4 regions of the Sphingomonas sp. LR59 genome follow, and region 2 is predicted to be linked to each of the others. Evidence: predicted binding sites of a transcription regulator. Region 2 holds the regulator's gene; each other region holds the start of a gene.
The links. Region 2 encodes LexA, which represses DNA repair genes until DNA is damaged. Its sites were predicted from a motif close to GTTCCNCNCTTGTTCT; they were not measured.

Region 1 (7,260 bases), 630 kb from region 2:
CATTTCGCCGACGGTATGAAGAACCCTGGCTGGGTCGATGTTCGCTGGTCGAAGCCGACCGGGCCTGCGCTCGACAAGGTGGTCGAGCGGTTGAAGGCGCTCAAGCTCACCATCCGCAACGCGCCGATGGGGCAGACCGGCTGCGACGACGGCGCGTGCATCTTCACCGGCGAACCCGCGGTGGAGCGCATCCTGATCGGCCGCGCTTACTAAGCGCGCCGATCGGCTGCGGTCGGCGTCACGTCGAGGGCTTGCTCGAAGTCGGGGGCGGGGTGCCAAACGACCCGGATACCCAGTGCGGCGGACCAACCGAAACGGACCGGTCTGTCGGCTGCGTCGCGGTTCCCTGTGTGGTATCGTCGCATCGTCTTTGAACGGTGCGACCTTAGGGGGCAGGCATGGGCGTGACGGGGATCGGCGGCTTCTTCTTCCGGGCGAAGGACCCGGAGGCGATACGAGCTTGGTATGTCGAGCATCTCGGCGTCGGATCGGTGCCCTCTGGTCCGTGGGAGACGCAGGCAGGGCCAAGCGTCTTTGCGCCGTTCGCGGTCGACGCCGAATATTTTCCCGTGGATCGCCCCTGGATGCTCAACCTGCGCCTCGACGACCTCGACGGCATGTTGGTGACCCTCCGTGCGGCCGGGATCGCGGTGATCACCGATCCCGAATGGGACATGCCCGGCTTCGGCCGCTTCGCCCGCATCCATGACCCGGAAGGCAACCCGATCGAACTCTGGCAACCCGACGATCCTTCATAAGGAAGCCGCGTTCGGCTTCGGTCGGATGAGCGGCGGTGCCGCCAGCCGATCGGTTGAGAATGTGGCGACTCCAAGTACGCGGCGTTCGACCCGCTCGGGAGTGGGCCACTCACCGTGCCGCCATTGATCTGCTGTCTGGTCTTTAGGATGATTGTCGCACGCGCTGCGTTATTGCGGCGGCCCGGGACGGATCGACATTCGACCATCCACCGTTGCGCGCGTGCTACAGCGGTTGGCTCTCCGACCGGTGCCCATGTTTCCCCGCGAAGGCGGGGATCCAGACTGGGCTCCCGCCTTCGCGGGAGAACAAAGAGGAGAAGCGTAACGAACGCGTTGGGCAGCGCGTGCAGGTCCGATCGCGACAGTACCGACAAATTCCGAGCGCCGCCGTTCCGCAAAACCAGATTTTCTCGCCTCCGCGACACCTGGATGCCGACCCAAGCCGGCCCGAGCGAAGCCTAAGGGCCCGCCATGACGAGAACAGATCAGACGGCACACGCTGAAACCCGGCTATCCGCGCCCTCGCGCACCGATCTCCGGGTGGTCAAAACAATTCCCCCTGCGGCCCCCGCGGCGCCCGGAACAGGTCGTTGCGGAGCGCGATCCGCTCCTGATTCAGCCCGTGCTTCGCGCACGCGATCCGGAACCGCGTTCCCAGCAGGTCCGCCCACGGCCCTTGCCCCTTCATCCGCGTGAAGAAATTCGGGTCGTTGTCCTTGCCGCCACGCAGCGACGCGATCGTCGCCATCACCTTCCCCGCGCGATCAGGGAAATGTTCGTCGAGCCACGCGCGGAACAGCGGTGCGACTTCATGCGGCAATCGCACGGGAATGAAGAACGCCCGGCTTGCTCCTGCTTCCGCCGCCCGCGCGACGAGGTGTTCGATCTCATGGTCCGTAATCGCCGGGATGACCGGCGCGATCGACACGTACACAGGCACGCCCGCATCGGCGAGCTTGCGCACCGCGGCCAAGCGTCGCTCGGGATGCGGCGCGCGCGGTTCGACGGTCGACACGATCTTCGGATCGAGCGAGGTGATCGACATCGCCACCGCCGCCAACCCCTTCGCCGCCATTGGTGCGAGCAGGTCGAGATCGCGCACCACGCGGTCGGACTTGGTCGTGATCGTGAGGGGATGATCGGTTTCCGCCAGCACCTCGATGATGCCGCGCGTGATCCGCCAGTCGGTCTCGATCGGCTGGTACGGATCGGTGTTCGTCCCCAATGCCATCGGCGCACAGACATAGCCCGGCTTCGACAGTTCGGCGCGCAACAGCGTCGCCGCCGAAGGCTTGGCGAACAGCTTGCTCTCGAAATCCAGCCCCGGCGACAAATCGTGGAACGCATGGCTTGGCCGCGCGAAACAATAGATGCAGCCGTGCTCGCAGCCCCGATACGGATTGATCGAGCGGTCGAACGGTACGTCGGGCGAGGCATTGCGGCTGATGATCGTCCGCGGTGTCTCGACCGTCACCGTCGTGCGCAGTTTCGGCGCGATCCCGTCGATCCCCTCGCGCATGTCGAGCCAGTCGCCGTCCGCCTCGGTCTGCGGCAGATTGAACCGGCGGCTTTCGTCATTGCGCGTCGCACCGCGAACCGGACGGACCTGTTTCATCGCACGATGATACGCTCGACTACGGAACATATAAAGAACATAATGTTTCGGTCTAAAAAATGCTCGAACGGCTGAGTTAATCTGCATCTACCTGAAATTGATCGCTTTTCACCAAGTGCGACGACACGCGAATCAATACTCGCGGGCGGTCGCGATCCGGCGTAGGGCAAAGCGATGACGGGACAGATGACCACGGTGGAACGCGCATTCGAACTGGCACGCTCGGGCGAGTGCGAGTCGGTCAATGCGCTACGGCAACGCTTGCGCCGCGAGGGGTACGACGCGGTGCATCTCCATCTTCATGGCTCGTCGATCAACAAGCAGCTTGTCGATCTCATCCATGCGGCGAGGGGCGGGTCCGCGCTGGCGTAGTGACGGGCGTCACGCCTTGAACAGCGAGCGGGCCTTCAGCACCGATGTTGCGCCGCTCGCGTCGGTCACCGCGTAGGTGAAGCCCGGCAGCAGACAGTAAGCCCCGACATTCCCTTTCGTATCGAGTGCCAGGAAGCCGACCTGGATGCCGCGGATCGCCGCGCCGCGCAGCGTTGCGATATGACGAACGACCTCTTCGCACGCCTGCTGCGGCGTTGCGCCCGCGCGCATCGAGGCCACGACCCGCGCCGATCCCGCCACGCGCGTGACTTCCTCGCCAAGACCGGTCGAGGTCGCGCCGCCGACGCCCGCCTCGACGTACAATCCCGAGCCGACCTGCGGAGAATCGCCGACCCGGCCGCGCATCTTGAACGCCATGCCCGACGTGGTGCATGCGCCGGCCATCCGTCCGTCGACCGTGCGTGCAAGCAGACCGATCGTGTCATGGTCGAGCGCGCCACCGGGCGTACGGGTAATGCGGTTTTCGCTATTGGCCTCAGGTTGGTATTTCGAGGTCTTGAGCCACTCGCGCCACGCCTTTTCGGACTCGGGCGTGAGCAGCGACTGTTGCGGGAAGCCCTGATCGCGCGCGAACCGCGTCGCGCCTTCGCCGACCAATAGCGTGTGCGGGGTCCGCTCCATCACCCGGCGCGCGACCGAGATCGCGTGCACGGTGTCCTCGAGCGCGGCGACCGCGCCGACGCCGCCGGCATCGTCCATGATGACCGCATCGAGCGTGACGTGGCCATCGCGGTCGGGATAGCCTGAATAGCCGACGCTGTGGTTGTTCGGGTCCGCCTCGGGCACCATCGCTCCCGCCTCGACCGCATCGAGCAACGATCCGCCGGCGCGCATCTTGGCGAATGCCGCGTCGTTGGCGGCGGCCCCGAAGTCCCAGGTCGAGAGGATGACCGCACCCGATCCGCTGCGAATGCGGGGCGAACCCCTTGGTCGCGCGTGTCCGGTCGCGACGCGGCGCGCGCGAAAGGCGCGGCGAGATTGATCGCGCCAAGGCCGCCCAGCGCCGCCAGCAATGACCGTCTCGTATTCATCGTTCGTCCCCCCGGGCACCAATCGCGGGATGCTATCGCAGACCATATCGGCTGACCAGTCACCATGCTGCTTTGCAACATTATTTCTTCGATGTCCTAGATCGGTATTGTTTAGGCATTGACGAAAACTCTCTTTGACCAAACCTGTCATCGGGGCCGGTGAACGCGTCGTGACGCAGCCGGAGTTAAAAGGGGAACATGATGATATTGGATCAGTCCGTGTCGCGGATCGCTCTCGCAGCGTCGATCTTTCTCGCGGCCATGCCGGCCGCGGCGCAGGTCAGTCCCGCCGATGCGGTGAGCCCGGCGCAGGCTGCGGCAACGACGCCGGCGGAGGCGAAGGTCCAGGCCGACGCCGATACCGCGCTCGCCACGCAAGAGACCGCCCGTCCCGCCGCGGTGGCGGACGACACCGTCGTCGTCACCGGGTCGCGGATCCGCCGTCCCAACATGACGTCGGCGGCGCCGATCACCACGGTCACCGCGCAGGATATCCGCGCGCAGGCCGCGATCACCGTCGAGGACGTGCTCAATCGACTGCCGCAGGTGTCGCCCGACAGCCAGCAGACCTATCAGGATTCGGACGGCCGCCAGCGGATCAAGCTGCGCAGCCTCGGTTTCGAACGCACGCTCGTGCTGGTCGACGGCAAGCGGCTCGGCACGCAGAACGGCCAGGACGTCGGCATCATCCCGCCCTCGCTGCTCGAACGCGTCGACGTGCTGACCGGCGGCGCATCGTCGGTCTATGGCTCGGACGCGGTCGCCGGCGTCGTCAACTTCATCCTCAAAAAGGACTTCGAGGGTATCCAGCTCGACGGCAATTACAGCTTCTACAATCACGACAACAAGGACACGATCGTCTCGCCGCTGGCCCGCGCGAACGCATTCGGCAGCCCGCGCGGGCTCGCCAACGACGGCGGCCGTTCGGACGTCACGCTGACCGCGGGGTCGAAGCTGTTCGACGGTGCGCTGCGTTTCTCGGGCTTCGTCAATTACCGCCAGGCCAACGACGTTCCCTATGATGCGCGGTCGACATCCGCCTGCCAGCTCGTCCAGACCGGCAAGGACGGCCCACTGTCGTGCTCGCTGTCGACCTATTCGCCGAGCGGCTATGTCTCGCCGCGCAGTGGCGCGAACAGCGGCGTCGGCTATGTCAACGATCCCGCCGGCACGCAGACGTTCGTGCCCTACGGCGCCGGCGCGGGGAACGCCGCCAATCCGTATGACGGCTATTCCTATCAGCGCCAGTTCGAGCGGTATACCGCCGGCGGTTTCGTCAGCGCACGGATCACGCCCGAAATCGAGCTGTACGGTTCGGGAATCTGGTTCCGCGACAAGTCGATCAATCCCTACCCGACGCGCATCTACAGCTACACCGCCTATGGCGATGCGCCGTACCAGGTGAACTGCAACAACCCGTATCTGTCGGCGTCGCAGGCCAGTACGATCTGCGGCGCGCAGGCGGGCACGTCCGCGACGGCACCGCTCGATGTGCGTTATCGCTTCAACGACCTGCCGTTTGCACCCGACACGTATCTGAACACCGCGATCCGCGCGACCGCGGGCGTACGCGGCACCGTCGGTAAGGCGTGGACCTATGACGTCGGCGGCGTCTTCTCGCGCAATCAGCAGGATATCACGTTCGGCAATTTCGCCGATTACGACCGGGTCAATCGCTCGCTCAACGTCGTCAACGTCAACGGTACGCCGACCTGCGCCTCGAAGGTATCGGGCGTCGATCCCGCCTGCGTTCCGTTCGACGCGTTCAGCGCCGGAACGCTCGGCGCACCACTCGCCGAGTATCTGTTCACCGGCCGCAGCGGCACGTCGAAGGGCGTCGCCAAGCTATGGGACGTCGTCTCGTCGGTCACCGGCGATCTCGGCAAATACGGCGTCACCTCGCCCTTCGCGAACGACGGCGTAGCGATCGCGCTCGGCGCCGAATACCGCAAGGACAGCTATGCTTCGTCCGCCGATGCGATCTACCGCGAGCAGAATGGCGGCACCGACTTCAATCTCAGCCAGGACGTCTGGGAATCGAACATCGAGGTTCAGGCGCCGCTGGTCCAGGAGCGTCGCTTCGCGCATCTGCTGCAGGCGACTGGAGGTTTCCGCGTCTCGAAATACAGCAGCAACCCGAGCGTCTTCAACACTTGGAAGCTGGAGGGCGTCTATGCGCCGATCAGCGACCTGACCTTCCGCGCCTCGTTCAACAAGGCGCAGCGCGCACCGACGGTGTTCGAGATCCGCCAGGCGACGAACATCGATTACAGCCGCCAGGGTGGATCGCAGAACGACTTCTGCGCACCGGTCGCGCGGCAGGTGGCGGATCCGAACAATCCGGGCCGCACGATCACCAGCACCACGCCGCTCGCCTCGCGCGAGGTGTGCGCCGCGACCGGACTGTCCGACGCACTGTACGGCAGCGCCACGCTGCTGTGCCCGAACGACCAGTGCACGGTGCGCTCGGGTGGCTTCACCGCGGATCCCGAGACCGCCTACACGCAGACCTATGGCCTGGTCGTGAAACCGAGCTTCCTCAAGGGGCTGGTCTTCTCGGTCGATCGCTACCGGATCAAGATCAACAACTCGCTCGGCTATAACGACGACAGCTATTACACCGATGGCTGCCTGCGCTCGGGCGGCGACCAGTTCTTCTGCTCGGGGATCGTCCGCCAGCCGGGCACCGGCATCCTCTACGCCGCCGCCGCGAGCAACCCGACCAGCGGCTTCATCCGCGCAGGCACGACCAATTACTATTTCTCGATCGCCCGCGGCTGGGACTTTCAGAGCCAGTACACGGTCGGCCTTGGCGGTGCGGGCAAGCTCGATCTGAACTTCAACGGATCGCTGACGACGTTCGCGGGCGGCCAGGATTCACCGCTTCAGCCCAAGCGCAACTGTGCGGGCTATTACGGCAATGGTTGCAGCCAGCTGCTGCCGAAATGGTCGCACGGTCTGCGGACGACCTACACGACGGGCGACGGGATCTTCAGCACGTCGTTCAACTGGCGCTATGTCGGTTCGCTGACGCATGCCGACAATTCGGGTGACGAGGCGATCGGCGGCACTGCGGCCCGCGCGCGGACGACCTTCTACCATATCGCGCCGGTCAGCTATTTCGATCTGGCGATGACGTTCGCGATCTCGAGGGACTTCTCGCTCCGGTTCGTCGCCAACAACCTGCTCGACAAGACGCCGCCGATCCTGGCGAATTCATACGACATCAGCCTCGCGCGCAGCAACACCATCCCCGCGCGCTACGACTCGCTCGGCCGTAACCTGGCGGTAGGCGCCACCGTCCGGTTCTGACCGCTCGGATGAACGACTGCCCTCCGAAACCCTCCCCCACCGGGGGAGGGTTTCGGTTCAGTCCCCTTCGATCAGCGCCGCGCCGCCCTGCGCATCCAGATCGAGCATCGCCGGCGCGTCCGCCTTCGTCGCCGGCCATTTCGGCAGCCCT
Region 2 (7,260 bases):
CTTCACCCTGCAAAAGGCTCGCTGCGGCGTCGTCCATCGCCAACGGGCGCTGGCTGAACAGGAAATTCGATCCTTCGGCCAGCTCATTCAGGTTTGCGGCACGTGGCTTCAGGACGGGCATCGCGCGAGTCAGAAGATCGAGTCCGCCGGTCGGCAGGTCATGGCCGAGCCGATCGGCGGCGAGCAGCGCAAGGCGCGCGTCGTCGGCTTCGCGGATGTAGTGGCCGTTGAGGTTCTCGAGCTTCTTCAGGTCGAAGCGCGAGGGCGACTTGCCGACGCCCGACAGGTCGAACCATTCGACCGCCTGTTCGCGGCTGATGATCTCGTCGTCGCCGTGACCCCAGCCGAGCCGGAGCAGGTAATTGTCGAATGCCTCGGGCAGGATACCCATCTCGTCGCGATACGCTTCGATGCCGACCGCGCCGTGACGCTTCGACAGCTTGGCGCCGTCCGGGCCGTGGATCAGCGGAATGTGCGCGTAGATCGGCTCGGGCCAGTTCATCGCGCGGTAGATCGGCAGCTGCCGGAACGCGTTGTTGAGGTGATCGTCGCCGCGGATGACGTGCGTGACGCCCATGTCGTGATCGTCGACGACGACGGCCAGCATGTAGGTCGGGGTGCCGTCGGAGCGTAGCAGGACGAGGTCGTCGATCTCCTCGTTCTTGACCGTAACGGCGCCTTGAACGCGGTCCTCGATCGTGACGGCGCCTTCCTGCGGCGCGCGCAGGCGGACGACGTGGGGGAGGTTCGGCGCTTCGCTCTCGGGACGATCGCGCCACGGGCTGCGGATGCGGAGCGGCTTCTTCGCGGCCTGTGCCTCGGCACGCATCGCGGCGATCTCGTCGTTGGTCATGTAGCAGCGATAGGCATGCCCATTTGCCACCATCTCGTGTGCGACCTGGGCGTGGCGCTCGGCACCGGCGAACTGCATGACGACGTCGCCGTCCCAGTCGAGCCCGAGCCAGCGCATGCCGTCGATGATCGCGTCGATCGCCGGCTGGGTCGAACGGACCCGGTCGGTATCCTCGATGCGCAACAGGAACTTGCCCCCGTTCGCCTTTGCGAACAGCCAGTTGAACAGCGCGGTGCGCGCGCCGCCGAGATGCAGGAACCCCGTCGGCGACGGAGCGAAACGGGTAACCACGGGTGCGGCCGAAGCGGCGGTGCCCGTATCAGATATTGCGCCCAACCGCGGGTGCTCCCAGACTGATGAAACGATGAAGAAACGATGGCCATGACAGCCGTCGCCGCCCCTAGCATGCGTCCTTGGCGGCGACAAATGGGCGTGCCGCGATGGGGGGCTGTCGTGGGGCTTGCCGTGGAGCGCGGGGGGCTGGCGGTCGAGCGCTGGCTGGAGGCGGAGCGCGACCAGCTGGTGCTGTGGCTGCCGGTGATGCTGGGGGTGGGATAGCGCTGTGGTTTGCGCTGCCCGACGCGGCGGCATGGTGCGTGATGTTGCTGCTGCTGGTGGCGAGTGGGTTGACTTGTCTGGCCGTGGGGCAGGGCGGGCGTGCGGCGCGCGCGCTGGCGATTGGTCTGCTGACTGCGGGGCTCGGTCTTGGGCTGATCTGGGCTCGGTCGGAATCGGTGGCACGACCGGTGTTGGGCGGCCCGACGATCGCGAGCTTCTCGGCGAAGGTTGAGGCGATCGAACCGCTGGTGGCGCGGAAATTGGTGCGATTGACGGTTCTGCCACTTGGCAAAGGTGTGGAGACTAATGGGCAGCCGGTTGCCTTGCCTTACCGGGTCCGCGTCAACCTCGCGGAGACCGATGCGCCTAAGCTGCTCGGGACCGGGGCAGTCGTACACCTGCGCGCTCGCCTGATGCCGCCGCCTTTGCCAGCGGTGCCAGGCGCCTACGACTTCGCCCGGGTTGCGTGGTTCGGCGGTATCGGCGCGACGGGACGCGGTTTTGCACCGGTTGCTGTGACGACGCCGAGCGGATCGGGCGCCGGCATTCGCGTCGCTCTGTCGCACCATATCGTCTCGCGACTGGACGGCAGCGCAGGCGGCATAGCGGCAGCGCTCGCAACGGGTGACGTTGGTGCGATCAGCGAAGAGGATTCGGAGGCGATGCGCCGGGCGGGCCTCGCACATCTGCTGTCGGTTAGCGGGTTGCATATCACCGCGGCGGTGGCAGCGACGATGTTGATCGTGCTGCGGCTACTGGCGCTCAGTCCTTGGCTGGCGCTTCATGCGCGACTGCCGCTGATCGCTGCATTGGCGGGTGCGGCGGCGGCGATCGGCTATACCTTGCTGACCGGGAGCCAAGTGCCGACGATCCGGTCGTGCGTGGCCGCGTTGCTCGTGCTGGCGGCACTGGCGATGGGACGCGAGGCGATGACGTTGCGGCTCGTCGCGGCGGGAGCGGCGTGCGTCATGCTGGTATTGCCCGAATCGGCAGCCGGACCGAGCTTCCAGCTGTCGTTCGCGGCGATCACCGCGATCATGGCGCTGCACGAGCATCCTGTGATCCGCGCGTTCTTTGGTCCGCATGACGAAGGACGCGGGCGCAAACTCGCGCGGGGTGTCGCATCGCTGCTGTTGACGGGCCTGCTGGTCGAATTCGCGCTGATGCCGATCGCGGTCTATCATTTCCACAAGGCGGGGCTGTACGGCGCGTTCGCCAACATCGTCGCGATCCCGCTGACGACGTTCGTGGTGATGCCGCTGGAAGCGTTGGCACTGCTGCTCGATGCGGGCGGTCTTGGCGCGCCGATCTGGTGGCTGGTCCAACGCTCGCTCGATGCGTTGCTCTGGCTGGCGCATATCGTCGCCAGCGCTCCCGGCTCGGTGCGGTCGTTGCCCGCGATGCCGACGGCGGCGTTCGCGCTAATGATCGTCGGGGGATTTGGATTGCGCTCTGGCGGACCCAGTGGCGACGCCTCGGGCTGATGCCGCTGGCGGCCGGCGCGATCTGGGCGCTGACCACGCCAGCGCCTGACGTTCTGGTGACGGGAGACGGTCGCCACGTCGCGGTACGAACCGCGGCGGGGCTGGCGATGCTGCGCGACCGGGCGGGCGACTATACGCGCGACATGCTGGCCGAGAATGGTGGGGTGGATGGCGAGCCGCTCCTGCTCGCGGACCAACCCGATGCCCGATGCAGCCGCGATCTGTGCGTCACAGATATCGCTGGACGAGGACGGATGTGGCGCATCCTAGCGACCCGCAGCGCCTATATGGTTCCGATTGCAGAGTTCATCGCCGCCTGCCGCGGCGCCGATGTCGTCGTCAGCGACCGCGGTCTGCCGAAACGTTGTGCGCCGCGGTGGCTGAAGCTGGATCGTCGTGTGCTCCGGCGGACGGGCGGTGTCGCGCTGACCTTGGGGAGCGGGACAGTCGTGACCATCCTGAATGCAGACGATCGTCACCCCTGGCGCGATCCGCCTCTCCTCGAACGCACCGCGCACTCGTTCAAGCCGGGACATGGCAGGTTTCATAACGCAGCGTCAGCGTTTCGCGCCAGCCGAGGCCGTCAAAAGTAGAATGTTCACGCGAAGGCGCAAAGGCGCGAAGGTGATGCGATTCGGGAGACATTCACACCTCCATGAACGATAAGTCGACGTCGGTTTTTCGGTGGTCTGCGAAGGCAAATAGACGCCGATCTAAGCACCACATCTTCGCGACTTTGCGCCTTTGCGCCTTTGCGTGAACAAAATCATCCGTAGCCGTATGCGATCCCAGCGCGAAGAATTGGTTCACGCGGAGCCGCGGAGAAGTTTTTTACGATGGATGAATCGGGCTGGCTATTGTTCGGTCTTACTGCCGCAGGCATTGGAACAGCTTCGTCTCTCGCCGAACGCAATACCTCCCCGTCTCCGCGTCTCCGCGCGAACAAATTCTTCGGCTGTGTGGGTGATTGGCGACGAAATGTTCGCGCAAAGGCGCAGAGGCGCAGAGATTGAGGGTTCGAGTCGAAGTCGCGCTTATGCATCGGAGCGGGAGAGGGGCTTCCGGACGCTTGGCGGTCCTTGCTTGGGCATGTCGAAGAACTGTTCCCGACAGCTCCGAGTATCGAGTATATCGCTTAGTCTGCCGATCAGACGCGGTCACCGTCGCTAGCGGGAACGAGCGACTTAGCTCACCAGCTTGAGCGGGCGCTTTTCCTTAGCAACTAAAAACCGTGATCGGCCTGCGTCGCTGTGGCGCAGGCCGGTCCCGGTCATTCAGTCATAGCGGCGGAGGATGCCGGATAGTTTGCCTTGGACGCGGACTTGGGCGGGGGCGTAGCGTTGGGGGTCGTAGGCTCGGTTTGCAGGGTCGAGGCGGACCATGGCGCCTTCGCGGCGGAAGTATTTCAGGGTGGCTTCGCTGTCTTCGATCAGGGCGACGACGATCTCGCCGTCTCGGGCGGTCTCGGTGCGGCGAATCAGGGCGTAGTCGCCGTCTAGGATACCGGCCTCGACCATGGAGTCGCCGGAGACTTCGAGCGCATAGTGTTCACCCGAACCCAGCAGTGCGGCGGGGACGGCCAACATCGTGCTGCCTTCGAACGCTTCGATCGGGACGCCGGCGGCGATGCGGCCGTGGAGGGGGATCTCGACGACGTCGTTCGCTGGCTGTGGCGCGGTAGCGGGCGCGGGCTTTACGTTCGACGCCTTTGATGGCGCCTTTTTCTCGGCACGCTCGGGCATGCGAAGCACTTCGAGTGCGCGCGCGCGGTTCGGCAAGCGGCGGATGAAGTTGCGCTCCTCAAGCGCGCTGATCAGACGGTGGACGCCCGACTTCGACTTGAGGTCGAGGGCGTCCTTCATCTCCTCGAACGACGGCGAGACGCCGGTTTCGTTAAGGCGATCATTGATGAAGCAGACGAGTTCGTGCTGCTTGCGCGTGAGCATGGCGGTTCTCCGTCCGGAACAGACTGGGAACTTCTATGGAACATAATTAACGCCGTCAAGCGCTCGTGTTACGCGATCACGAGGATTTCCGCCGATTCGCCCTCCCTTGCCGCCGGGGCGTCGCCGGGACGGACGATGAGGCAGGTCGAGCGTGCGAGCGTAAGCAGCATCGAACTGTCCTGGATCGTCGAAGCATAGGCTTTGCCGTCGCGCAGTTCGGCGCGGAGATAGTCGGTGCGGGCGTTGTTGGCGGGCAGGTCTTCGCCGAGCAGCGCGTGGGTCGACTGGGGGAGCGGGTCGCGCGCGCCCGCCATGTGCGCGACGACGGGTTTAACGAACAGCGTCGCGGTGACGAACGCGGAGACCGGGTTACCGGGAAGGCCGAGCACCATCATCTCGCCGATCCGGCCGGCCATCATCGGCTTGCCGGGGCGCAGCGCGATCCGCCAGAAATCGATGGTGCCGCCGGCGGCTTCGATCGCCGGGCGGACGAGGTCGTGGTCGCCGACCGATGCGCCGCCGGTGGTGACTAGGAGGTCTGCCTGAACGCTTGCGAAGGCTTTGCGGAGGATCTCGAGATTGTCGGGCAGGATGCCGAGATCGATGATGTCGACGGGCATGTCGGCGAGCATCGCGGCGAGCATGATGCCGTTCGATTCGGGGAGCGCTACGCCGTCGGTGGTGGAGCCGGGGGGACGAGTTCGTCGCCGGTGGCGGCGACGGCGACGCGGATGCGGCGGTTGACGGTGAGGCTGCCGTGGCCGCCGGTTGCGGCGACGGCGATGCGGGCGGGGCTGAGGCGGTCGCCGGCGGCGATCAGGCGGGTGCCGGTGGAGAAATCGAGGCCCTTGCGGCGGGTGTTGCGGCCGAGCGTCGGGGGGCCTTCGCCGGCTAGGATCAGGGTTGCGCCGTCACGCTCGGCTTCTTCCTGGACCATGACCGTGTCGGCGCCGTCGGGCATGGCGGCGCCGGTGAAGATGCGGGTGGCTTCACCTTGGCCGACCTTGCCGGTGAAGGGGCGGCCGGCGGCGCTTTCGCCGATGACGGTCCAGGGGCCGGGGAGGTCTTCGAAGCGGATCGCGTAGCCGTCCATCGCCGAGAGGTCTGCGGCGGGCTGCGTGCGGCGGGCGAGGATGTCCTCGGCGGCCCAGCGGCCGGCGGCTTCGCGCAACGTCACGGTCTCGTAGCCGACGCGAGGGGCCATGGCGAAGAGGCGGGACTGGGCTTCGGCGACGGGGACTAGGGTCATGCTTTTGGCTCTGATATTACGTGGTTTTCCTGCTGAAAGTGCAGGAAGTTCACACGCTGGGAGACTTTTGGCGGGCGCAGTTCTGGGGTTCAGGTTTGGAACGGTCTCGTCCGGTAGAAGGTCCGGCGGGAGGGTGTGAGTTTCGGCCTTGTCTGGCGCTTTGCCATGGGTTTGGGGTGTAGGACAGGTGTTGTCGGGACTGCGGCTGCTGGCAGGGCGGTCCGTCGCAGCTACTGCCTCCTTGTTCTCCCGCGAAGGCGGGAGCCCAGTCTGGGTCCCGCCTTCGCGGGGAAACAGGGGTTGGGCGGAGGGCGGTCGCTGTAATGTTGGCCTTCCCAATTGGGCCCCGGCCTTCGCCGGGGTGGTGCTAGTTCGCCGGGGTGGTGCCACTTCGCTGGGGTGGTGCTGGTAGGTTGGTGCCGTTTTTTCCAGGTCGGCGAGTGGATGCGGATGATGGCCTTCGCGTCCTTCGAACCTCTGGCCAGCGCGGGTTCATCCGGTGTGGGGCTTTGTTTGGGGAAAGAGACACCAGATCAGTATGATGACGCGTAATCAGCCTCGGGCGAGAGACAGGATCGGGGCGGCGGTGGGCGCCGTGCTGTTGCCGGGGGTGCTGGGCTATGCCCTGCTCAGTGGGCTGGTGGTGTCGATGCCGGCGGCGGTGAGCGATGCGTTGAAGGTGTTCGATGCGGCGCCGCCTCCGCCACCGCCGCCCGAGGAGAAGGTCAGGCCTCGGCCTTCGCCTAGCCGGAAGCCCGAGGGGGCTGCGTCGCCGCCTAATTTGAAGTCGAAGGCTACCGAGGTGGTGGCGCCGCCGCCGGTGGTGCCGGTTGTGGTGCCGCCGCCTGTCGTGATTGCGGAGAAGGCGGGGGTGGGGGCGCAGGCTACGGCGGGCGCTTCGGATGTGCGCGGGCCGGGGACGGGGAGTGGCGGGATCGGCAATGGCACCGGGAGCGGTGGGTATGGCAATGGCGACGGCGGGGGTGGTGAGGAGACGCCGCCGCGGTGGCGCAAGGGGCGGCTGAAGGACTCCGACTATCCGGACGACGGTGCCGAGACCGGGATCAGAGGGCGCGTATTCGTGCGGTACGTGGTCGAAACCGATGGGCGAGTCTCGCGGTGCCGGGTGACCCGGTCGAGTGGGAGCCGGGAGCTTGATGCACTGACGTG
Region 3 (7,260 bases), 1.4 Mb from region 2:
GCGACCTGGTCCCACGTCTTGCGCAGGTCGGCGGTTGCGGTGCCGTGGACCCAGGTGCGCGAGATGTCGGACTGATAGCCCTGCACCGTGCAACCGCAGTCCATGAGCACGACCTGGCCTTCGGCGACGCGGTGGATCTCGCGGCTGCCGTGCGGATAGGCCGACGCCTCGCCGATCAGCGCGAGCGCGAACTCGGGCGCGCCGCCCAGTTTCTTGGTCGCGGCGTTCATGAGCGCGCCGATCTCGGGGCCGGTCATGCCCTTCTCGACGCGCGGCTTCGTCCACCGATACGCGGCCAGCGTAACCTCGGTCGCCGCCTGCATCAGCGCGATCTCGGCGGGGGTCTTGATCATCCGGCAGGCGCGAACGACCGGGTCGGCGGAGACGATCTTGGCGTCAGGCAGGACCCGCGCGAGCCCGGCATAGGCAAAGTAGCGCACCTCCGCCTCCAGGCCGATCGGCCGCGCGGCGAGCTTGCGGTCGCGCAGGAAGCCGGCGACCACGGCGAGCGGGTTCTCGTCCTCCTGCCACACGCGGACCTCGGCGGGGACGGCGAGCGTCTCGCGCACCGAAGGTTCCTCGAAGAACGGCGTGACGATGCACGGCTCGCCCTCGACCGGGAGGATCGCCAGCGTCAGCCGCTCGCTCGTGTGCCAGCGGACTCCGGTGAAGTAGATCATCGACGATCCCGGCTCGATCAGCACCGCGCCGATGCCAGCCGCCTTCATCAGCGATTGCGCACGGACCAGCCGCGCGGCGCGTTCGGTGGCGTCGATCGGTCTGGTCGCGCCGGTGATGTCGGACAGCGCCGACAGGTCCGGTTCGGCGGCGCGGAGGATCGCGCTGGTCGACAGCAATGGCGCCGCGAGGGCGAGGCTCAGCAGGTCGCGGCGCGAGGGGCTGAAGGCGGGCTTGTGGCGTGCGGTCGACATCGCCGGACGATAGGGTCCTTGACCCGGGCGCCGCAATCCCCTTCCCTGTCCGCACTTCTCGGGAGCGATTAATGGCCAAGCGGCTAACCTATTACATCTTGTTCGGCCTCGTCGCGGGGATGGTCGTCGGCTGGATCCTGAACGCGTCGATCGACAACGGCACGGCCCAGTCCGCCGAACGGCTGAAGGACATCGCGGGCTATTTCTCGATCGTGACGTCGCTGTTCCTGCGGCTGATCAAGATGATCATCGCGCCGCTGGTGTTCTCGACGCTGGTCGTGGGCATCGCGCATATGGGCGATACCGGTGCGCTCGGGCGGGTCGGATTGCGTAGTCTCGGATGGTTCATCTGCGCGAGCCTGTTGTCGCTTACTTTGGGCCTGATCCTCGTCAACGTGTTGCAGCCTGGTGTCGGCCTCGCGCTCGCGATACCGCCCGCCACCGCTTCGAGCGGCGTCGACCGCGCTGCGTTCGATCTCGCCAAGTTCATCACGCATATCGTCCCCGATTCGATGATCGCGGCGATGGCGGGCAACGAGATCCTCCAGATCGTCGTGTTCTCGGTGTTCGTGGGCGTCGCGATCACCGCGGTCGGCGAGAAGGCCGCGCCGCTGGTCAAGGCGATCGAAGCGCTGGTCGCGGTGATGCTCCAGATCACTAACTACGTGATGCGGTTCGCGCCGTTCGCGGTGTTCGCGGCGGTGACCGCGACGCTTGCCGAGCGGGGGCCGACCATTCTCGGCCAGCTCGGCTATTTCATGCTGACCTTCTATATCGGCCTCGCGTTGCTGTGGGCGATGCTGATCGGGATCGCGTTCCTGCTGATCGGGCCGCGGACGCGGTTGCTGGTACGGTATATCCGCGATCCGTTGATCCTGGCGTTCTCGGCGGCGTCGTCGGAGGCGGCGTATCCACGGACGCTAGAAGCGCTCGACCGGTTCGGCGTGCCGCCGCGGATCGCGAGCTTCGTGCTGCCGCTGGGCTATTCGTTCAATCTCGACGGGTCGATGATGTACATGACGTTCGCGTCGCTGTTCATCGCGCAGGCGTATGGCATCCACATGCCGATCGGGCAGCAGATCGCGATGCTGCTGGTGCTGATGGTGACGTCGAAGGGCATCGCCGGCGTGCCGCGCGCGTCGCTGGTGGTGATCGCGGGGACGTTGTCGATGTTCAAGATTCCGGAGGCCGGGATCCTGCTGATCCTGGCGGTGGATCATTTCCTCGACATGGGGCGCTCGGCGACCAACGTGATCGGCAATGCGGTGGCGGCGACCGTGGTGGCGAAGTGGGAGGGCGGGCTTGATGAGCGGGAACCGGCGGACCGGGACTTTCCGCATGCGCCTAGCGGGCATGGGCCGAAGGTCGTCGTGGATAGTTACGAGAAGATCGGACCGGGGCAGGTTTGAGGTTGGACGGCGTTGAGCTGACGACGTCTCAAGGATGCCCTTCCACGCTGGCGGTTTAATAAAGAAGCACCTCCCCAACGAAGGCCGAGGTCCAGTTGGGACACGCCGGTGATCACCGTAGCGCCTCGTTATTTCGACCTTTCCGCCTGGGCCCCGGCCTTCGCCGGGGTGGTGTTTGGGAAGAGGTCGTCTTCTTGGCCCCGCTTTGGTTCCCTACTTGCGCTACTCACGCGTAGGCGTAGGGCCCGCCCTTTTGAGCCCAGCCTGATACGCCGGCCGCGCGTGGACCTTGGCGAGCCAGGCGATCGTAGCGGGGCGGGACCCATTGAGGCCACCGCGGCTGCGGGCGGCTTCCAAGGGAAAGCTCATCATGATGTCGGCGGCGGTCATCTCGGCGCCGGCGAACCAGGGACGTTGCGACAGTTCGGATTCGACATAGTCGAGGTGAACGTCGATCATCGGCTGGATCTTCTTGACCGCGACCTTGCCCATGATCGGAATGCGCGCGAGCACGAGCTTCAGCAACAGCGGCGGCATCATCGAGCCTTCCGCATAGTGGAGCCAGAAGCGGTAGCGCAGCGCGTCGGCGCGGTTGGCAGGGGCGCCGAGCTTGCCGTCCGCTTTGTCGACGAGATATTCGACGATCGCGCCCGTTTCGGCGACCACCTGACCGTCATCCTCGATGACCGGCGACTTGCCGAGCGAGTGGACCTTCTTGAGTTCGGGCGGCGCGAGCATCGTTGCCTTGTTCCGCTCGTAGCGCTTGATCTCGTAGGGGAGACCGAGTTCCTCGAGCATCCAGAGGATCCGCTGCGATCGCGAGTTTTCGAGGTGGTGGACGATGATCATGCTGGGCCCCCTGGTTTCAATTCGCCGATTTGCGCGCGGTCCAGATCCAGGCGGCGGCGGGGAATTCCACCGTGTCGCCGTCGCAATACCGTTCGCAGACCTGGGTGAGACGCGCGATGTGGCGCTCGCGTTCCCCTGGAGCAGCGTCGCGGATTGCGGAGGCCGCAGGGCCGATACGGCAGAAATAGTCGACGGCGTCGGCTACGGGATCGGTGCCCTCGCCTGCTCGGTAAGAGAAGGCGATCCGCTGCGGCGTGGCGGCATGCCAGCCTGATTCCTCTAGGATCGTGGCGACATGGCTCGGATCGGCGAAGGCGAACGGGCCCGGCGTGGTCGACGTCGGGGAGTGAGCATCGCCGCCGGTTGCGGTGACGATTTCAGTGGCCCAGCGGTTTACGGCGCGTTCCGCAAAGCAGGAAAAGACGAGCCCGGCGTCGGGGGCGGCGGCTTCGGCCAATATGGTGAAGGCGGCGATGGGGTCGGCGAAGAACATGACGCCGTGGCGCGAGACGTAGAGGTCTGTCGGGGCGTGGTTCGGGGCGGCAACGGTGATGTCGGCACATTCGAAGCTGGCGTTGGCCTGGGTTTCGCTGCGGTGTCTCGCGATCTCGATCAGGGTTGGCGAGAGATCGATGCCGGTTACGGTCGCGTTCGGGAGGGCTGGCGCGGTGGCGAGTGAGGTCGCGCCGGCGCCGCAGCCTATGTCGATGATCTTGCGGGTTTGGGGGGTGGCGGCGGCGAGGATCGCTGCGTTCAAATGTGGGGTCAGGTTGGTGAAGCTGCGGTCGGTTCGTCGCCATTCTTCGGCCCAGACGTCGCCTATTCTGCCGGTCCAGTCATAGGCTGTGGTCATGGGTTGTGGTGCCTCATGGTTTGATCGGGGGCGGCGGTTTAGAGTGAAGTATAGGAAGTATAGATGCTCGCGTGGGTTTGGCGTTGGGGTAATTGGAGGTGTCGCCGGGGTCGTTGCGTTGCTTTGTGCGCCCGTCTGCATCCTTGTTTCCCCGCGAAGGCGGGGATCCAGACTGGGCTCCCGCCTTCGCGGGAGAATAAGGGGGTGATGCCGTCCGGTAGAAGCCGCCACCCCGGCGGAGGCCGGGGCCCAGTTGAGGAACCGTCGTAACGAAAGATCGCGCTTCGTTATTACCACCTTTCCAACTGGGCCCCGGCCTTCGCCGGGGTGGTGTGTTGGGGCGGTGCGGTGCGGTGCGGTGCGATGCCTATGTAGAGATTCTCGCCGGCGCAAAGCCGAGGCTGACGCCGATGCAAGCCCGACGCCGCCACGCTCCCTGCACGACCAACCGTGTGCCCTCACCCTCCCATTGCGAAGGCAATGGGCCCCTCCCTCTCCCCTTAGGGAGAGAGGTTAAGTGGTTTATGCGTCGTCTTCGGCGTCGGGGCCGGCCATCATTTCCTCGGCGACCTTGTCGGTGCGCGCGCGGATCTGCTTTTCGAGGCGGTCGGCGGTTTCGGGGTTGTCCTTGAGGAAGGTCTTCGAGTTCTCGCGACCCTGGCCAAGACGGACGCTGTCGTAGCTGAACCAGGCGCCGGACTTTTCGACCAAGCCCGCCTTCACGCCGAGATCGAGGATCTCGCCGAGCTTCGAGACGCCCTGCCCGTACATGATGTCGAACTCGACCTGCTTAAACGGCGGGGCGACCTTGTTCTTGACGACCTTGACGCGCGTCTGGTTGCCGGTGACCTCTTCGCCGGCCTTGATCGCACCGATGCGGCGGATGTCGAGGCGGACCGAGGCGTAGAACTTCAGCGCGTTGCCGCCGGTCGTCGTCTCGGGGTTGCCGTACATGACCCCGATCTTCATGCGGAGCTGGTTGATGAAGATCACCATGCAGCGCGAGCGGCTGATCGAGCCGGTGAGCTTGCGTAGCGACTGCGACATGAGACGCGCCTGGAGGCCGACATGGCTGTCGCCCATCTCGCCTTCGATTTCGGCACGCGGCACGAGGGCTGCGACCGAGTCGACCACGAGCACGTCGATCGCATTCGAGCGGACCAGCGTGTCGACGATCTCGAGCGCCTGCTCGCCGGTGTCGGGCTGCGACACGATCAACTCGTCGATGTTGACGCCGAGCTTCTTGGCGTAGACCGGGTCGAGCGCGTGCTCGGCATCGACGAACGCCGCGGTGCCGCCGCCCTTCTGCGCTTCGGCGATCACGTGGAGCGCGAGCGTGGTCTTGCCCGAGCTTTCCGGACCGTAAATCTCGATCACGCGGCCGCGCGGCAGGCCGCCGACGCCGAGCGCGATGTCGAGACCGAGCGAGCCGGTCGAGATGACCTCGACCTGCATGGTTTCCTTGGAGCCCAGGCGCATCGCCGAGCCCTTGCCGAAGGCGCGGTCGATCTGCGCGAGCGCGGCGTCGAGCGCCTTCTGCCGGTCGTTGGTTGCGGTTGCCATGCCGGTGTCGATCACTTTCAGATTAGCGGCCATTGATGAGCTCCCATCGCTAAAGCAAGCGCGCGTGCCATTCAACGCGTCAAACACCATGTATTCTCTTTGTTCTTACGGAACAAGTAGGGAACAGTGGGTTGGCGGCGAAAAGATTTAGAGCTTGGTCGTGGTCACGGATGCGCTGGGCACGGCGCCACGAAATCGGCCGCCTTAATATATGATCGGTCATCATCCTCGCGCAGGCGTGGATCCATAGCCTGAAGGGCCAGCGATCCTATTGCGACGCCAACCAGTATGGGTTCCCGCCTTCGCGGGAATGACGGGGTGGGGGCGGCGATCTTTGATCGAAATTCGGTCAGTCTTTCTTACGAGGGTGGGCTTATTCGGGCTCGCATTTGATCAGGCGAGCGTCGTTGCGAGGGTCCACCAACCGCGGGCTTGGGCGGCGGTGGCGGCGTCGTCTCTGGCCTCAAGGGTTTCGAACAGGGCGAAGCAGGTGGCGCCCGAGCCGGACATTCTGGACAGGAGGACGCCGTGCGCTGTGTCGAGAAGGGTGCGCACTTCCGCGATTTCGGGGGCGAGCGCTAGCGCGGGGGCTCGAGGTCGTTGCGGCCTTCGAGGGCGCGAGCGAGGAGGTCACCTTCGGGGATCGGGCCTCGGTCCTTGCCGTCCCAGGTTTTGAAGACAGCGGCGGTGGAGACGGCGACGCCGGGGTTCACGAGGAGCAGTGGCGTGCCGACGAGACCTTCGATCTCGGTAAGCGTGTCGCCCTTGCCGGTGCCGAGCGTGGTGCGGTTGGCGAGGCAGGCGGGGACGTCTGCGCCGAGCTTTGCGGCGATGTCGTGAAGGCGAGGGTCGGTTGACGGGACGCCGTGGAGTCGGGCTAGCGCTCGGAGGGTGGCCGCGGCGTCGGCTGATCCTCCGCCTATGCCCGAGGCGATCGGGAGGTGCTTTTCGAGAGTTATGGCGTGGTGGGTGTTCGGAGCGAATGCGGTGGTGAAGGCGTCTGCGGCAGCGGTTACGAGATTGCCGTTCCAAGGGGCGCTGCCTTGGGTGGCGTTGGGCAAGCCGTGCGCGTCTTCACTGTCCGTTCCCAATTGGGCCCCGGCCTTCGCCGGGGGGTGTTGGGGGTTGGGAGGAGTGCGACGGCGAAGGGGCCAGTTATGGTGAAGCTATTGGTTTGGGCGGCTTCTACCGTGATCAGGTCGCCGTCGGTGGCGAAGGCGAAGAGGGTTTCGAGGTCGTGATAGCCGTCGGCGCGGCGGCGGCGGACGTGGAGGGCCAGATTGATCTTGGCGGGCGCGGATTCGGTTATGGCGGGCATTGCGGGGTCTCGAGGTTTTGGGCGGACTTGGCCGGTGTCCGGCGTTGTGCATCGGCTTAGCCACAAAACATCCGTCATCCCAGCGGAGGCCGGGATATCGTGGTTTGGCAGGCGGCGCGTGCCTCTTGGGATACCCCAGCTTTCGCTGGGGCGACGGGACCGGGGAAGGGGGGACGGCTTTTTGGGGTGGTTTTGTGGTTGGCTTTCGAGGCAGTTCAGCCGATCAAAGACCGTCATCCCAGCGCAGGCTGGGATCTCGTGGTTTGGCGAGCGTCGCGTGCCTCGTGGGATACCCCAGCTTTCGCTGGGGTGACGTTTTTGGTAGTGTGGGGCCCT
Region 4 (7,260 bases), 1.6 Mb from region 2:
CGGGCGGGGTCAGGGAGGGGGCGCTCCATCTCCGTCTCGGCGCGGTCGAGCAACTGTTCGAGCGCACCCCGGCCGAGGCGTTCGAGGATCAGCACCTGCGCGCGGCTGAGCAGAGCGGCGTTGAGTTCGAACGACGGGTTCTCGGTGGTGGCACCGACCAACGTCACCGTGCCGTCCTCGACATAGGGGAGGAAGCCGTCCTGTTGCGCGCGATTGAAGCGGTGGATCTCGTCCACGAAGAGAAGCGTGCGCTTGCCGATCTTGGCGTGCTCGCGCGCTTCGGCGAAGGATTTCTTGAGGTCGGCGACTCCGGAGAACACCGCGGAGATCGCAACGAACCGCAGGTCGACCGCATCTGCGAGCAACCGCGCGATCGTCGTTTTTCCCGTGCCGGGCGGCCCCCACAGGATGATCGAGGACAGCCGCCCAGCCGACACCATCCGCCCGATTGCGCCTTCGGGACCGGTGATATGATCCTGTCCAACCACCTCGCTCAGCGTGCGCGGGCGCAGACGGTCGGCGAGCGGCGCGTTTTCGGGATGCGGTTCGGTGGGGGCGGCGGGTTCGAAGCCCGCGAAGAGATCGGCCATGCCGGCAAGATAGGGGCGGGGGCCGGTTTGCCCATCCGTCTGCCATCCGGGCGTAATCGTCCCCTTCCCCCGTATCGTCACCGTCACACGCATCGTCATCCCCGCGGACGCGGGGATCCATACTGGCTGACGGCATGCATGCTCGCTCGGTTCGAGGGTCTGGGTCCCCGCCTCCGCGGGGATGACAGAGGAAGAAACATGAAAATTTGCCGCGCACCACTTGAACCGGAAACATTCTGCGATATATCTTAAATCATGAATAAAGATATATCGGAGAACACTCAAATGCGTTTTGGTATGGGATATGGAGCTTGGATCGGTGGTCCGCGGGCTGACGGCGAAGGCCGCGGTCGCCCCGGCCACGAAGGTCATGGTCGCCACGGCCATCGCGGTGGCCCCGGTGGTCGGCGTCGGCTGTTCGATGGCGGCGAGCTGAAGCTCGTGATGCTGAAGTTGATCGCGGACGCGCCGCGCCACGGCTACGACCTGATCCGCGAGATCGAGGGGTTGACCGGCGGCGGCTATGCGCCGAGCCCGGGGGTCGTCTATCCGACGCTCAGCATGCTCGACGAGATGGGGCTGATCGAGGAGCAGCAGTCGGAAGGCGCGAAAAAGCGCTTTGCGGCGAGCGACGAGGGCCGCGCGCATCTGGCCGAGAATGCGGCCGTGGTGGACGGCCTGTTCGCGCGGCTGGCGGCGGTCGGGGCTGAATCCGAGCGGACCGATGGCGCGCCAATCCGGCGGGCGATGGGCAATCTTCGACAGGTGCTCCAGCACCGGCTGATGCGCGAGGACGTCAACGAGGACACGCTGCATGAAGTCGCCGCGTTGCTCGACGAAGCCGCGCAGAAGATCGAGCGCTTGAAGTGAGCGTCTCGGTCGCAAGGGTGCCGACGCATTCGGCCAGCAAGTATCTCCAGCAACTGGCCAAGCATTGGAGCCACAAGATGGAGGTCACCTTCTCGGAGGAAGAGGGCCGCATCGCCTTTCCGAACGGCGCGGTGCTGGAGATGCGCGCGGACAGCGAAACGCTCGACGTTGCGCTGACCGTGCCGGAGGGCGACGACGTCGAGCGGATGCGCGGGGTGGTGTCGAGCCACCTCGACCGCTTCGCCTTCCGCGAGGCGCCGCTGACGTTCGACTGGGCGACGGTCTGACATCGTCCCCCAAACCGTCATCCCGGCCCTCAATCGTCATCTCAGCGAAAGCTGGGAACTCCCCATTCGGGTCGCGGCGCCCGCCAACAGGGATACCCCAGCTTTCGCTGGGGTGACGGGGAGGGAGCGGGGGAAGGTGAATTCGAAAGGTACACGTGGCAGACAACTTAGCCACCCCGCCGCGCCATCACCTCGAGATACGTATCCAGCACTGTCTGGTTGATCGTATCCCACAGATACCCGGCGGCCTTGTCGTGTCCGGCCCAGCCCATCGTCTCGCGCAGGCCCGGCTCCGAAACAATCCGCCCGATCGCGTCGGCATATCCTGCGATGTCCGTAGGTGGCACCAGGAACCCGGTCACGCCGTCATCGACCAGCCCGACCGCACCCGACGCACGCGCAGCGACCACCGGCACACCTGCCGCCATCGCCTCCAGCGTCACGTTGCCGAACGTCTCGGTCACGCTCGGATTGAAGAACACATCCATCGACGCGACCGCGCGGCCGAGATCGTCACCCGACTGGAACCCGGCGAAGACCGCGCCGGGCACGCGCTCGGCAAACCAGTCGCGCGCCGGACCTTCACCGATCACCAGCACCTTGTGCCGTACCCCGCGCTGCTCCAGCGTTCGGATCACGTCGGCGAAGACGTCGAGACCTTTCTCTTTCACCAGTCGCCCGAGAAACCCGACCGCGACCTCGCCGTCTGCGATCCCCGCGCGCGCCGCCGCTCTAGGTCGCGGCGCGTTGGCGTAAAGCGGTCGTGGTTAACGCCACGCGACCAGATCGCGGTCGGCGTCGTCACGCCCCAGTCACGGACGATCTCCGCCATGCCGCGCCCGGGCACCAGCACTTCATCGACGCGGTTGTAGAAGCGCGTCAGGATCTTCACCATGATCGGCTCGAAGAACGCCATCTTGTAATAGCGGAAATACGTCTCGAACCGCGTGTGCAGCGACGCAACCGTCGCGATACCGTTTCGGCGTCCATAACTGATCGCGCGGTGGCCAAGAAAATCGGGCGCTGACACGTGGACGATGTTCGGCGCGAACGCGTCGAGATCGCGGCGGATCGCCGCGGGCAGCCCGCGCGCCATCTTGTATTCGCCGCGCCCCGCCGGCAGCGGCAACGACGGCACCGCGACCAGATCGCCGGTCGGCGGGAAGGCCGGCTTGGCATTGGTCGGCGAATAGACACGCACCGTCGCGCCCTTCGACAACAAATGACCGACGAGCAGATTCAACGCCTGGTTCGCGCCGTCGCGGACGTAATTATAGTTGCCGCTGAACAGGGCGATGCGCAGGTCGGTGGCGTGCATCATCGCGCGGATAACGCCGTGCGCCGTCAAGCGCCACTAAATCCGCAACATAGGTCGTATGCCGGCCATTGATGTTCCCGTATCGTTCTCGTACATCGCTCGGATGGCGAAACCCCAGAAGCGTTACGTGTGTCAGGCTTGCGGATCGGTGTCGCACCGCTGGGCGGGGCAATGCGCCGATTGCAACGAGTGGAACACGCTGGTCGAGGAGGCGAACACCGCCGCCACGCCGTTCCATTCGAAGCATAATCTCCAGACCGGCGGCCGCGCGATCCAGCTGGTCGGGCTCGATGCGGAGATCAAGCTGCCCGACCGGATGGCGACCGGCATCGCCGAACTCGACCGTGCGCTGGGCGGCGGGTTCGTCGAGGGTTCGGCAACGCTGATCGGCGGCGATCCTGGGATCGGCAAGTCGACGCTGCTGTTGCAGGCGGCGGCGAAGATGGCGCTGGCGGGGCAGTCGGTCGCGTACGTCTCGGGCGAGGAAGCGGCGGACCAGGTGCGTCTGCGCGCGCGGCGGCTGGGCCTGGGCAATGCGCCGGTGCAGCTTGCGGCGGCAACGTCGACGCGCGACATCCTGACGACGTTGCAGACCAAGCCGCCCGCGATGCTGGTGATCGATTCGATTCAGACGATGCACTCCGACCTGATCGAGGGCGCTCCGGGGACGGTCAGCCAGGTCCGTGCCTCGGCGCAGGAATTGATCCGCTTTGCCAAGGAGCGCGGCACGGCGGTGGTGCTGGTCGGCCACGTGACGAAGGACGGCTCGATCGCCGGCCCTCGCGTGCTCGAGCACATGGTCGACACGGTGCTGTCGTTCGAAGGCGAGCGGAGCCACCAATACCGCATCCTCCGCGCGATCAAGAACCGCTTCGGCGGGACCGACGAGATCGGGGTGTTCTCGATGCAGACCGAAGGACTGGCGGAGGTCGGCAATCCGTCGTCGCTGTTCCTGACGCACCGCGACGATGCGATGACGGGGGCGACGGTGTTCCCGGCACTGGAGGGAACGCGGCCGGTGCTGGTCGAGATCCAGGCGCTGACGGTCCGGCTGGCGTCGGGCGCGACTCCACGGCGTGCGGTGGTCGGCTGGGATTCGGGGCGGCTCGCGATGATCCTTGCGGTGCTGGAAGCGCGGTGCGGGCTGAGCTTCTCCAACGCCGAAGTCTATCTCAACATCGCCGGCGGTTACCGCGTCCAGGATCCGGCTGCGGATCTGGCGGTGGCGGCGGCGCTGATCTCGGCGATGTCGGAGCGGCCGGTGCCGGTCGATGCAGTGGCGTTTGGTGAGGTCGCGCTGTCAGGGGAAATCCGTCCGGTCGCGCATGGGCCCTTGCGTTTGAAAGAGGCGAGCAAGCTCGGCTTCGAACGCGCGCTGGTGCCGGCGTCGATGACGGGGGAGAAGAGCGGGATGAAGCTGTCGGGGTTCAAGACGCTGGCGTCGTTCGTCGATCACATGATGGGGCGGGGATAACGAACACAAGAAGGTAGCTTGTTTCCCCGCGAAGGCGGGGACCCAGACTGGGGTCCCGCCTTCGCGGGAGAACAAGGAAACGGTGGTGATTGTGCTGGGCCGTGCGGACAGGTCCGATCGGGGGGCTGCGTTCCCATCAGCGTATCGCGTCATCGTGGACTCGTTTGGCACTGATACCCAATAGATGAAGCCCCACCCCGGCGGAGGCCGGGGCCCAGTTGGGGGACGTTGCTGGCGACCGCTGCGCTTAATTACCACGACCTTTCCAACTGGGCCCCGGCCTTCGCCGGGGTGGGGCGGTGATGGCCGTTGTCGGTCATCAGTCGATCGAACCGCACACAGCACCATCGTCGCGGCAGGTTCGGTCACGCGGCGAGCGCATGGCCTCTCGCGACAGCCATGCTAAGGCGCCCGCATGGCGAACACGAAAAGCAATACCGGTACCGTCGAGGTCGATGGCACCCGATACGATTGGAACCTCGAGCGCGAGCCGCAGCACACGGATGCCGATGGTTGGAAGGGCATGACGATCTCGCTGTTGCAGGACGATGCGCAACGCGAAGCGCTGCTGGAATTCCCCGCGCCTAAGCGTCTGTTGAAGGGCTTGCCACGCGGGCGGCTCCAGATCGACGACGCGACGATCGTGCGCGGCGTGCGGGCCGCCTTGCAGGCGGGATGGGAGCCGATGTCTCGGGGCAAGCCGATGGTCTTCACGGTGGATTCCGAAGGAATTGAACCGTGGATCGGCGTGACATCCCGACCCAACCGCACGCCGATGTGGAAACCACGCTGCTGGGACCGATCCTTCTCAATCGCGAGTGCGGTGATTGCACCGCGTGCTGCACCGAACTGACGGTGAAGACGCCAGAGTTCGCCAAACCCGCGGGAACGCCGTGTATCCACCTCTGCGACCAAGGGTGCGGTATCCATGCGATCCGCCCGCGCATCTGCCGGACGTGGTTCTGCGTCTGGCGCCGGGTCGCGAGCCTGCCCGACGCGGCTCGGCCCGACCGGTCCGGGCTGCTCGTGTCGCTCAATTTCGTCGACAAGCCGCAGACCTGTCTCGAAGGCGTCTCGATCCATGTCCGTATGCTCGCCGGCAGCGATGCGATCGCGAACGGCATGGCGGCGGCGGTATTGGACGCCGTGTGCGACCAGCTAGTCCCGGTGTGGTTCAGCGACGGGGCGGAGAAAATGCTGATGCATCCCGACAACGACGTCGCTGGCTTTGTCCTCTCGGGAGAGGCAGCGCCCAGGCATCTGCAGGGCGAAGTCGCCGCGTGGCGCGAACGCTACGGTGTTTTCGGCTTGAACCGCTAAGACTCGTCGGGCGCAACCCGCACTAGCGGTTCGCCTCCCGCGTCCCTATTCCAGAAGCCATGAACCTTTCCGCCCTAGACATCGTCGTCCTGCTCGCCGTCGCCGGCTCGGCGGTGCTGGGGCTGATCCGCGGGTTCGTCACCGAAGTGCTGTCGATGTTCGCCTGGGTGGCGATGGTGGCGATGCTCAAGCTGTTCCACATCCCGCTCGCCGCCGCGCTGTCGCCGATGATCGGGACGGTTGGTGGCGCCGCGGTGCTGGCCTTCGCGATCATCACCGGCGTCACCTATATCGGCGGGCGGCTGGTCGCCAATGCGATCGGGGCGCGGACGCGGACTTCGATCCTTGGTCCGGTTGACCGTGCGCTTGGCTTCGGCTTCGGGGCGTTGAAAGGGTTGATCCTCGCCAGCCTCGTCTTCCTGCTCGCGACGCTGGTCATCGACACGATGAGTGGCGGACCATCGCGCCGGCCGGAATGGATGACCCGGTCACGGACGTACCCGCTGCTCAACGCGACCAGCGCAGGGATCGCCGATTTCGTCGACCGCCGCCGCCGCGGTCAGCCGGTGTTCGGTGCCAGAACGCCGCCTTCCAAATCCGATAACGCAAGCGAACCAAAGCCATGAGCGCGCCCCTCTACAACGCCGAGATCCTCCGCCTCGCCGCGACGATCCCGCATCACGAACGCCTGCCCGAGCCGATGGCGACCGCGGAGAAACGCTCGCCGATCTGTGGCAGCCGGGTGACGATCGACGTCGCGGTGGACGGTGAAGGTCGCGTCAGCGAGGTCGGCCTCTTGGTCCGGGCCTGCGCGCTGGGGCAGGCGTCGTCATCGTTGCTGGCGGCGAACATCCTCGGCCGCACCCCTGCCGAACTCGCCGCGACCCGCGACGCGCTGACCGCGTGGCTTGCGCGCGAAGGCGATGCGCCCGATTGGCCGGGGATGGATATCTTCACCCCCGCGCTAGACTATACCGCGCGCCACCCCTCGATCCGGCTAGCCTTCGAAGCCGCCGCCGAGGCTGCCGACACCGCTGCAAAGGCGAAAGTCTGATGGCGGAGGGTACGGCCCCGTCGCTGCTCCGCGACGGCGTCGTATTGCTCGGTTTCGGCCTGATGTTCGTGCTGCTGTTCCGCCGGCTCGGGCTCGGTGCGACGCTGGGTTACCTGGTCGCGGGCGCAGTCGTCGGGCCGCATGTGCTGGGACTGGTCGGCGATGCGGAGTCGAAGCTCGGGTTCGCCGAACTGGGCATCACGCTCCTGCTGTTCATCGTCGGGCTCGAACTGAACCCGTCACGCCTCTGGAGGATGAAGGAGGAGATCTTCGGGCTCGGCCTCTTGCAGGTCGCGATCTGCGGGCTCGCAATCACCGCGATCGTCTGGGTCGGGGCGAAGTTCTCG

Region 1: QP164_RS10830 (PA0069 family radical SAM protein) is a predicted target of LexA. The motif match lies at 2,397-2,412, and genes of this name have one in related genera.
Region 3: recA (recombinase RecA) is a predicted target of LexA. The motif match lies at 5,716-5,731, and genes of this name have one in related genera.
Region 4: radA (DNA repair protein RadA) is a predicted target of LexA. The motif match lies at 3,139-3,154, and genes of this name have one in related genera.

Annotation. Positions count from the first base shown of each region.
Region 1 is NZ_JASPFL010000001.1:2,329,582-2,336,841, reverse strand. Features, by position in the region: gene QP164_RS10840 (aminoacyl--tRNA ligase-related protein) at 1-213, shown strand, start outside; gene QP164_RS10835 (VOC family protein) at 399-758, shown strand; gene QP164_RS10830 (PA0069 family radical SAM protein) at 1,303-2,373, opposite strand; gene QP164_RS10825 (hypothetical protein) at 2,548-2,745, shown strand; gene QP164_RS10820 (N(4)-(beta-N-acetylglucosaminyl)-L-asparaginase) at 2,755-3,816, opposite strand; gene QP164_RS10815 (TonB-dependent receptor domain-containing protein) at 4,017-7,109, shown strand; gene QP164_RS19865 (carboxylesterase family protein) at 7,167-7,260, opposite strand, start outside.
Region 2 is NZ_JASPFL010000001.1:1,697,809-1,705,068, reverse strand. Features, by position in the region: gene gltX (glutamate--tRNA ligase) at 1-1,189, opposite strand, end outside; gene QP164_RS07665 (ComEC/Rec2 family competence protein) at 1,381-2,895, shown strand; gene QP164_RS07660 (hypothetical protein) at 2,895-3,488, shown strand; gene lexA (transcriptional repressor LexA) at 4,170-4,841, opposite strand; partial or broken gene QP164_RS07650 (molybdopterin molybdotransferase MoeA) at 4,910-6,090, opposite strand; gene QP164_RS07645 (energy transducer TonB) at 6,677-7,260, shown strand, end outside.
Region 3 is NZ_JASPFL010000001.1:250,602-257,861, reverse strand. Features, by position in the region: gene QP164_RS01210 (M24 family metallopeptidase) at 1-932, opposite strand, end outside; gene QP164_RS01205 (dicarboxylate/amino acid:cation symporter) at 1,004-2,341, shown strand; partial or broken gene QP164_RS01200 (glutathione S-transferase family protein) at 2,568-3,190, opposite strand; gene QP164_RS01195 (class I SAM-dependent methyltransferase) at 3,207-4,184, opposite strand; gene recA (recombinase RecA) at 4,566-5,639, opposite strand; gene QP164_RS19685 (hypothetical protein) at 6,000-6,161, opposite strand; gene QP164_RS19680 (GHMP family kinase ATP-binding protein) at 6,185-6,667, opposite strand.
Region 4 is NZ_JASPFL010000001.1:53,153-60,412, forward strand. Features, by position in the region: partial or broken gene QP164_RS00290 (replication-associated recombination protein A) at 1-590, opposite strand, end outside; gene QP164_RS00295 (PadR family transcriptional regulator) at 876-1,460, shown strand; gene QP164_RS00300 (DUF2218 domain-containing protein) at 1,457-1,747, shown strand; partial or broken gene QP164_RS00305 (glycosyltransferase family 4 protein) at 1,915-3,065, opposite strand; gene radA (DNA repair protein RadA) at 3,169-4,539, shown strand; partial or broken gene QP164_RS00315 (hypothetical protein) at 4,955-5,269, shown strand; gene QP164_RS00320 (YkgJ family cysteine cluster protein) at 5,293-5,859, shown strand; gene QP164_RS00325 (CvpA family protein) at 5,919-6,485, shown strand; gene QP164_RS00330 (iron-sulfur cluster assembly scaffold protein) at 6,482-6,913, shown strand; gene QP164_RS00335 (cation:proton antiporter domain-containing protein) at 6,913-7,260, shown strand, end outside.